DNA from 3 places in the Actinotalea sp. JY-7885 genome. Region 1 is predicted to be linked to each of the others. Evidence: riboswitches for the same ligand, from Rfam matches in the RefSeq annotation. Region 1 holds a riboswitch; each other region holds the start of a gene.
The links. Region 1 has a riboswitch for cyclic di-GMP ahead of IDM29_RS02095 (BldC family transcriptional regulator). Riboswitches for the same ligand answer to the same signal wherever they lie in the genome.
Positions count from the first base shown of each region.

Region 2: it holds a riboswitch for cyclic di-GMP, as region 1 does, so the genes downstream of both, IDM29_RS07550 (hypothetical protein) here and IDM29_RS02095 (BldC family transcriptional regulator) in region 1, are expected to answer to the same signal.
Region 3: it holds a riboswitch for cyclic di-GMP, as region 1 does, so the genes downstream of both, IDM29_RS10745 (hypothetical protein) here and IDM29_RS02095 (BldC family transcriptional regulator) in region 1, are expected to answer to the same signal.

Region 1 is NZ_JACEXH010000009.1:29,971-33,155, reverse strand. Features, by position in the region: gene uvrB (excinuclease ABC subunit UvrB) at 1-1,588, opposite strand, end outside; cyclic di-GMP riboswitch class I at 1,767-1,841, shown strand; gene IDM29_RS02095 (BldC family transcriptional regulator) at 1,857-2,063, shown strand; gene IDM29_RS02090 (pyroglutamyl-peptidase I) at 2,143-2,790, opposite strand; gene coaE (dephospho-CoA kinase) at 2,787-3,185, opposite strand, start outside.
Region 2 is NZ_JACEXH010000060.1:8,962-12,146, forward strand. Features, by position in the region: gene IDM29_RS07535 (LytR C-terminal domain-containing protein) at 1-378, opposite strand, end outside; gene IDM29_RS07540 (DUF3263 domain-containing protein) at 408-707, opposite strand; gene IDM29_RS07545 (uracil-DNA glycosylase) at 873-1,631, shown strand; gene IDM29_RS07550 (hypothetical protein) at 1,624-2,022, opposite strand; cyclic di-GMP riboswitch class I at 2,241-2,315, opposite strand; gene IDM29_RS07555 (SGNH/GDSL hydrolase family protein) at 2,416-3,185, shown strand, end outside.
Region 3 is NZ_JACEXH010000106.1:31-3,215, forward strand. Features, by position in the region: partial or broken gene IDM29_RS10740 (hypothetical protein) at 1-912, shown strand, start outside; cyclic di-GMP riboswitch class I at 1,140-1,214, shown strand; gene IDM29_RS10745 (hypothetical protein) at 1,298-2,473, shown strand; gene IDM29_RS10750 (hypothetical protein) at 2,410-3,185, opposite strand, start outside.

The sequences.
Region 1 (3,185 bases):
CGTCGAGGATGCTCACCAGCGACACCTCCGGCAGGTCCAGGCCCTCGCGCAGGAGGTTGATGCCGACCAGCACGTCGAACTGGCCCATCCGCAGCTCCCGCAGCAGCTCGACGCGACGCAGCGTGTCGACCTCGGAGTGCAGGTACTGCACCCGCACCCCCCGCTCGAGCAGGTAGTCGGTGAGGTCCTCCGACATCTTCTTGGTCAGCGTCGTGACGAGGACCCGCTCGTCGCGCTCGGCGCGGACCCGGATCTCGTGCAGCAGGTCATCGATCTGACCCGTGGTCGGCTTGACGACGATCTCCGGGTCCACGAGGCCGGTGGGGCGGATGATCTGCTCGACCACGCCGTCGGACTGCGCGAGCTCGTACGGCCCCGGCGTCGCGGACAGGTACACGGTCTGGCCGATGCGCTCGACGAACTCCTCCCAGCGCAGCGGCCGGTTGTCCATGGCGCTCGGCAGGCGGAAGCCGTGCTCGACGAGGGCCCGCTTGCGCGACATGTCGCCCTCGAACATGGCGCCGATCTGCGGCACGGTCACGTGCGACTCGTCGATGACCAGCAGGAAGTCCTCGGGGAAGTAGTCCAGCAGCGTGTGGGGAGGCGTGCCCGGACCGCGCCCGTCGATGTGCCGCGAGTAGTTCTCGATGCCCGAGCAGCTGCCGACCTGGCGCATCATCTCGATGTCGTACGTGGTGCGCATGCGCAGCCGCTGCGCCTCGAGCAGCTTGTTCTGCCGCTCGAGCTCGGCCAGCCGCTCCTCGAGCTCGGCCTCGATCGAGGAGATCGCCCGCTCCATGCGCTCGGGCCCCGCGACGTAGTGCGTCGCCGGGAACAGGTGGACGTCGGCCTCCGAGCGCAGGACGTCGCCCGTCAGGGGGTGCAGCAGGTGGATGGCCTCGATCTCGTCGCCGAAGAACTCGATCCGGATCGCCAGCTCCTCGTACACCGGGATGATCTCCACGGTGTCCCCGCGGACCCGGAACGTGCCGCGCGTGAACGCCATGTCGTTGCGGGTGTACTGCATGGTCACGAACCGGCGCAGCAGCTGGTCGCGCTCGATCTGGTCCCCCACGGCCAGGTGCACCATGCGGTCGACGTACTCCTGGGGCGTGCCGAGGCCGTAGATGCACGACACGGACGCCACCACGATGACGTCGCGCCGCGTCAGGAGCGAGTTCGTCGCGGAGTGGCGCAGCCGCTCCACCTCGTCGTTGATCGACGAGTCCTTCTCGATGTAGGTGTCCGTCTGCGCGATGTACGCCTCGGGCTGGTAGTAGTCGTAGTACGAGACGAAGTACTCGACCGCGTTGTTCGGCAGCAGCTCGCGGAACTCCGTCGCCAGCTGCGCCGCCAGCGTCTTGTTCGGCGCCATCACCAGGGTCGGACGCTGCAGCTTCTCGATGAGCCACGCCGTCGTCGCCGACTTGCCGGTACCCGTGGCGCCCAGGAGCACGACGTCCTTCTCGCCCGCCTGGATCCGCTCGGTGAGCTCGGCGATCGCCGTGGGCTGGTCGCCCGACGGGGTGTACTCGGAGACCACCTCGAGGGTGGCGGCACGGCGCTGGAGGTCGGTCACGGGGCGCATGGCTCCACGGTACGTCGCGGGTCCGACACGGCCCGTCCCGGGGTCGGTCCGGCCGGCACACCCGCGCGACGATCGTGTGTGACGTAGATCACATCGGCGCGTCCTCAAGCCTGTCCGGTTCGTCCCCGATACCGTGTTGTGAGGCACGGAGTCCGGATCATCCGGACCACCGCCTCGTCACAGACAAGGGCAAACCCGCCGCAAGGCGGGGACGCAAAGCCAGGGGCCCGACCAGGGCAGCCCAGCCACCAGATGACAAGGACACGACATGCAGACAGCCCCCACCACCACGACGACCAACGCCCTGCTCACGCCCGGCGAGGTCGCGACGATGTTCCGGGTCGACCCCAAGACCGTCACGCGCTGGGCCAACGCCGGCAAGATCAGCGCCGTGCGCACCCTCGGCGGTCACCGCCGCTTCGTCGCTGCCGAGATCGAGGGCCTGCTCTCGATGGTGCCGACGCAGCAGAACTGACACCGGCGACCGGCCCGGTCGGCCCGACGCGCGAGCGCCGGGCCGGGCCGGGCCGACCCGCGTCACCCCGCCTGCCGACTCACGCCTCGGACCCGGCGGCCATCGTGATCTCGCTGCCGTCGAGACACGCCCCGAGGACGGCCCGCAGCGCCACCGCCGACTGCCCCACCGGCAGCGACGCCTCACCGGGACGCACCTGCGCGACGTCGCGCGGGACGTGCACGAGGCCGCCGCGCACGCCCGGGAGGCCGGGTGAGCACGCCAGCAGGTGCATGAGCGCGTAGAACGTCGCGTTGCACACGTAGGTGCCGGCGGTGTTCGAGACCTCCGCCGGGACGCCCGCCGCGCGCACCGCCGCGAGGCACGCCTTGACGGGCAGACCGCTCAGGAGCGCCGTCGGACCGCCGGCCACGACGGGCACGTCCACCGGCGCGGAGCCGTCGTTGTCCGGGATCCGCGCGTCGATGACGTTGAGCGCCACGCGCTCCACGCCGACGGCGGACCGGCCGCCCGCCTCCCCGACGAGCACGACGACGTCGGGCGCGTGCTCCCGGACCGCGTCCCGCAGCCGCTGGCGTGCACCGCGGAACGAGACCGGCAGCAGCGCGACCACGACCTGCTCGTCGCGGTCCCAGCCCTGAGCCACCGCACGCACGGCGTCCCAGGACGCGTTCGCCACCTGCCCGTCGAACGGCTCGAAGCCCGTGAGCAGCACCGTCCGGCTCACGCGGGTGCCGCCGTGCGCCAGCGCTCCCAGAGCCGGTCCACCTGGGCCTGCAGGTCCATGACGGAGCCAGCGCCGTCGAGCACGACGTCCGCCGCCTCGATCCGGGCCTCGTCGTCCGCCTGCGCGGCGAGGCGCGCCCAGGCCTCCTCCGCGTCCAGCCCACGCCCCTCGACGAGACGCCGCAGGCGCAGCTGGGCCGGGGCGTCCACCACGACGACCTCGTCGAACCGGCCGGCCTGGCCGGTCTCCACCAGCAGCGGGATGTCGTGGACCACGACGTCGTACCCGGCCGCCACCGCGGCGGCCTCCGCGGCGTGGGCCGCCGCCCGGATGAGCGGGTGCACCAGGCCGTTCAGCCGCTCGCGCGCCGTCGGGTCCGCGAACACCACCCGGCC
Region 2 (3,185 bases), on a different contig from region 1:
GGCGTTGAACACCTCGACGGGTGTGGCGAGGTCGACCGGGGGCGGGGGCGGGGTCGTCTCGACCGGCTCCTCCGTCTCCGGCTCGACGGGCACCTCGGCCTCGCCGGCGTCCTCCTCGACCGGCTCCTCCTCGGTGGTCCCCTCGTCGGCCTCGGTGGACGTCCCCTCCGCGGGCGTCCCCCCGGAGCCCAGCCCCTGCCAGTCGGAGAGCCACGTGACCGCGCCGTAGGCGAGGAGGGGGAAGACGACGAGGACGACCAGGAAGGGCAGCAGACGGCGGCGGCGCGAGCGCGGTGCGCGGTGAACGCCTCGTGGGCCGCCCCGGGCATCCGCGGCGTCGAACTCGTCCGCGGGGTAGGGGTAGTCGCCGGCCTTCACGGCGGACAGGCTAGCGGGCGCCCCGCCTCTCAGGCGTCGACACCCAGACGACGCGCGGTGCGGGCCCGCTGGCGGGACGCGCGCATCCGGCGCAGGCGCTTGATCAGCATGGGGTCCTGGGCCAGCGCCGCGGGCGAGTCGATGAGCGCATTGAGCACCTGGTAGTACCGCGTCGCGGACATGTCGAAGAGCTCCTTGACCGCCTGCTCCTTGGCCCCGGCGTACTTCCACCACTGGCGCTCGAAGGCGAGGATCTGCTGGTCGCGCTCGGAGAGCTCGGCGGCGTGGACCCGGGCGTCCGTGCGGTCCGCGTCGCGCGCGGTGGCCATCGCGTCCATGGGTCCTCCAGGGTGAAGCGGCGTCGTCGCCCGTCCCCGGGCGTCGGCTCATCGTAGACGCGGAATGACACGCGTGTCATTCGTCCCGGCGCGTCGGGATGACCCCCGCGCGGTGATCGAGTAAGGGAGCGCGGCGGCGGCTAGGGTCGCCGCGTGATCCGTCAGCCCCTCGACGCGCTCATGGCCCCGGACTGGGCCGCGGCCCTCGCACCGGTCGAGCTGCGGCTGCGCGAGATCGGCGACGCGCTGCGCGCGGAGTCCGCGGCCGGCCGGGCCTGGCTCCCGGCCCCCGACGCCGTCCTGCGCGCGTTCGCGCGGCCCATGGCGGACGTCCGCGTGCTCGTCATCGGCCAGGACCCGTACCCGACGCCCGGGCACGCCGTCGGCCTGTCCTTCTCGGTGGCGCCCGGGGTGCGCCCGCTGCCCCGCTCGCTGCAGAACATCCACCGCGAGCTCGCGGACGACGTCGGCGTCGTGCGCGGGCCCGACGGCGACCTCAGCGACTGGGAGCAGGAGGGCGTCCTGCTCCTCAACCGGGTCCTCACCGTGGGCACCGGCGCACCGGGCTCGCACCGGCACCTCGGGTGGCAGGACGTCACCGACCGCGCCGTCACGGCGCTCGTGGAACGGGGCGGGCCGCTCGTCGCCCTCCTGTGGGGCCGCGACGCGCAGCAGGTCCGCCCGCTGCTCGGGGGCGTCCCCGTGGTCGAGAGCGCGCACCCCAGCCCGCTCTCGGCGTCCCGGGGCTTCTTCGGCTCCCGGCCGTTCTCCCGCGTCGACGCGCTGCTCGCCGAGCAGGGCGCGCCTCCCGTGCGCTGGTCCCCCGACCAGCAGACCCGACCGACCGGCGCCGCCCCCTCCCCAGGGGACGGCGCCACGTCGGGCGCCGCGGTCCTGCGACCGCGAACTAGCTGAGGACGACGCTCACCCCCGTGAGCTCCTCAGCCGGCACCGGCACGTTCGCCGGCACCGGGACCGTCGTCTCCGACGCACCGATCACTGCGGACAGCTCGGCCAGCGCGACCCCCCCGGGCCCGCTGAGGGTCACGACCACGTCGTGTCCCTCGCAAGCGGTGTCCAGCCCCGACAGCCGGGCCCCGCTCACGCCGTATCCCTGCAGTGCGGCGTCGTAGGCGACGTCGTACCGGACCTCGATCTGCGACGAGCTGCACCCCTGCACCCCGTCCTCCCCCACCAGGACCTGCTGACCCCCCAGGTCGACCCCGGCCGCGGACGCCGTCCGCACGCCCACCAGGGCGAGCGCCACGAGTGCGACCGATGCCGCCTTCCTCGTCCGTCGATCCATCTCCACCCTCCTGGTGGTCCACGTCACCGGATCCGTCCGGTGATCCCCTGCGCCGACGTCCTGCCGGCGGTCGCACGCCCGGGGGCGTGCGGGAAGCGTCCTGAGAACGTGCTCAGGAGGCGGGTAGGCCGAGGCCGAGGGGGACGCGCGCGGCGTCGTGGCACAGAGGAGTGGAGCCGGATCGCACGGGAAGCGTGCTGCTCATGGTGGACCTCACGTTCGGTGGCCCGGCTGACCCGAGGGGTCCCGTGGCTTTGCGTCCCCACCTCGCGGTGGGTTTGCCCTTGTCGCTGACGAGCCAAGAGTGACCCATCACACGCCGGCGGTCCAGCCCCCCTTCCGGCTCCGCGCCCGGATTGGGCGTCTGTGTCGCATCGGCGCACACTGGGAGGCGTGGAATTCACCCGGACGCCGCACGGCGACGACGAGCAGCCGACCGCACCGCCGGGCCGCACCGCGCCGTGGCGCCGCTACGTGGCGCTGGGCGACTCGTTCACCGAGGGCCTGTGGGACGTCCCCGGGGGTGCCCCGCCGACCACCACCACCGCCGTCGACCCCACGCTCGTGTGCCGGGGCTGGGCGGACCTGCTGGCCGCGCACCTGGCCGAGCGCGCCGGCATCGGGCAGGGCGACGCCCCGGTGCAGTACGCCAACCTCGCCGTGCGGGGTCGCCTCCTGGAGCCGATCCTGCGCGAGCAGGTGCCGGCCGCCCTCGAGCTGCGTCCGGACCTCGTGAGCGTCGTCGGCGGGGGCAACGACATGCTCCGGCCGGCGGCGGACCCCGACGTGCTCGCGGAACGCCTCGAGGCGGCCGTCGCGCGGCTGCGGGCGGCCGGCGTCGACGTGCTGCTCGCGACCGGCATGGACGCCAAGGACAGCCCGGTCGTCCGGCGCACGCGGTGGCGTGCGGGCGTCTACAACGCGCACATCTGGTCGATCGCACGCAAGCACGGCGCCTACGTGGCGGACGTGTGGGGGATGCGCTCGCTTCGCGACTGGCGCATGTGGGCGCCGGACCGGATCCACCTCACGACCGAGGGGCACCGGCGCGTCGCGCAGGCGGCCCTGGTCGGCCTGGGGCTCGAGCCCGACGACGCCGCCTGGGACGACCCGCTCACGCCGCTGCCGCCCGTGCCGCTCGCGGCGCGCGTCCAGCAGGACGC
Region 3 (3,185 bases), on a different contig from region 1:
AGCCCGGCGCCCCCGCCCGCCGTGGGCGCCGTGGAGCCGACGGCGGCCACCACCGGTGTGCCCGACGGCACGCCGCTCACGCGGCACGACGGGGACCTGGTGATCACCGAGCCCGGGACCGTCATCGACGGCAAGGACATCCACGGCTTCGTCTCGATCCGCGCGGCCGACGTCACGATCCGCAACTCCGTGGTCCGGGGGAGCGGGACCGGCTCCTACAGCACCGGTCTGGTGAGCTGCCTCGACGCGGCCTGCCGCGGCGCCGTCATCGAGGACACCACCCTCGTGCCCAAGCAGCCGTCGCCGTGGATCACGGGCATCCTCGGGCACGACTACACCGCCCGGCGCGTGGACGTGCACCACGTCGTGGACGGCTTCGGCATCTTCGACACCGGCAACGGCGGGGGACCCGTCGACGTGGTGATCGAGAGCAGCTGGTGCCACGACCTCAGCTACTTCGCCCGCGACCCGCAGCAGGACGGCGGGCCGAGCCACAACGACTGCATCCAGATCCAGGGCGGTTCGGCGATCCGCATCACGGGCAACAGCCTCGAGTCGTTCATGTCGACCGCCGTGGGCGACCAGAGCTACGACGCCCGCAACCGGGGCGCCGGCCTCATGGTGACGCCGACGGTCGCGCCGGTGACCGGTGCCACGGTGACGAAGAACTGGTTCGACGGGGGCTACGCCTCGGTCTCGGTCTCGCGCGGTGGCTACGAGCGCATGCACTTCGGCACGCTCACCGGGAACCGTTTCGGGCGGAACCAGTTCGACCACGGACGTGGCTCCCGGTACGTCATCCGGGTGCGCGAGGGCGTCACGTTCGACTCGTCGCTCACGGGGAACGTCTGGGCGGACGGGGCCGGACCGCTCGCGCTCGGGCGCGACCTCGGCATCCGGTACGACCCGTGACGGCTCCGCCGTGCGACCGCGCGGCGCGGCGGGGCGGCGGTCCTGCACGTGGCGGTGGCGCCCGGTGCCCGGTGCATGACCCGGAAACTGCGCGGGCGAGCCATTCGCGGACGGTCCCGAGATATTCCGTCGTAATGTCCGAATAACCCGGACCGGGCTGATCCGTGCGGGTGACGCCACCTCGACGTGCTGGACCGGCGGAAATGGCCCACGTACGATCCGGTGGTCCACGAGAATGGCAAACCTGTCGCGAGGCAGGGGCGCAAAGCCATGGAACCCCCGCGGTCCGCCAGGCTACCGAATCGACGGAGCACCTCCTGTGCTTGAGCCTCGACCGTCCCGCTCGGCCCGGCGCGGCGCACGCGCGCCCTCCGGCCGTCGCGCGATGGTGGCGCTCGCCCTGGCCGGCGTGCTGGTCGCCACACCGACGGCCGCCGCGGAGGTCGCCCCGACGCCCACCGTCGCGGCTCGCGCCACCGTGGCCGTCCCGGCGGCCACGCCCTCGGCCGGCGATGTCCTCGCGCCCGCGGACGCGGCGCCCTTCGCGGCCGTCACCCTGACGGGGGCGCCGGTTCCGGGCGCGCTCGACATGCCCGCCGCCGCGGCGTCGAGCAGCCAGGTCCCGTCGGCGTACGCGCTCGCGCCGGCCCCCCTCGTGACGGCGCCGGCCCCGGACGTGGTGAAGCCGGACGCGTCGAGCACGGGCGTGAGGGCGGGCTCGCGGCTCCAGACCCATCGTGGGGACATCGTGGTGACGCAGCCCGGCACGGTGCTGGAGAACCTGGACGTGTACGGCTTCGTGACCGTGAAGGCCGCCGACGTGACCATCCGCAACACGCGCGTGCGTGGCAGCGGTCCGGGGTCCTTCGACACCGGTCTGATCAACGCCAACGACGCGCGCGTCAAGAACCTGGTGGTCGAGGACGTCACGCTGGTCCCCGACTTCCCGTCGTACTGGATCAACGGGATGCTCGGTCACGACTACACCGCGCGGCGCGTGAACACCTGGAACGTGGTCGACGGGTTCGGCATCTACAACATCCACGGCACGGCGGCGAACGTGCGGGTCGAGTCGAGCTACGTCCACGACCTGGCCTACTTCTCGCCGGACCCGAACCACTCGGACAACCAGACGCACAACGACGCGATCCAGATCCAGGGTGGCTCCAACATCCAGATCCTCGGGAACACGCTGTCGGTGTGGCGGTCCACGACGGCCGGGACGCAGAACTACGCATACCCGCAGGGTGGATTCGGTGTGATCCTGACGCCGAACGTCAATGCGGTGACGAATTCTCGGATCGACGGGAACTGGGTGGACGGGGCGCACATCCCGATCAAGCTGGTGACGTCCCAGAAGACCGGTCCGATGAACTTCGGTGAGGTCACCAACAACACGTTCGCCCGGGACATGCGCAACACGCCCATGGCGGGGAAGAACAACTGGTTCACGGTGCTCACCACGCCCGACCTGACGGTCATCACCAGCGGGAACGTCTACGCGGACGACGGCACAGCCATCGAGGTCCGCCGCGACAGCGGCACGGGCACCGCTCCCTGACCGGCCGCCGGCCCGGTGCCGGGCCGGGTGCTGGCCACCCCGAGCGCCAGCGCCACCCACAGGATCATGCCGACCGCGGACCGCGACGCGAGGGCGCTGTAGGTGAGCGGCAGGAGGAACGCGATCAGCGCTCCCTGGCGCGCCCCCGGGAGGCGGTCCCCACGCGTCCAGGCCCGGACCACGAGCACGGCCTGGGCACCGAAGTACAGGACGGCGAAGACGGTCCCGATGTCGACCGCGTACATGAGGAACGAGTTCTCGAGGCTCGTGGCGAGGCCACCCTGCGACGCGATCCGGTAGCTCGACGTCAGGCCGTGGCCGACGACCGCGTACTCCCGCCACGTCCGGCCGAAGAAGCTCAGGGCGTCGGTGCGGGCGCCGGTGGATCCCGTGTCGTCCGCGAAGCGTTCCCCGACGCCCTCGACGAGGCTCGTGGACAGCAGCGCCGCGGCGCCCCCGGCGAGGGCGCACAGCCCGAGCAGCCGGGCGTGCGCCGGCGCCGGGGAACGCAGCACCACCCACACGGCCACGACCGCGATGACGACGACGCCCGAGCGTGACTGGGTGATCGCGACGCCGGCGGCGAAGAGCGTGACGAGGGCCAGCTGGAGCGACGTGCGCCGCAGTCCCACGATGAGCGGCGCGGTCACGCACAGGAACATGGAGAGCGTCAGCGGGTGGTCGAACGTGGCCATCCAGCGGTCGAAGCCCT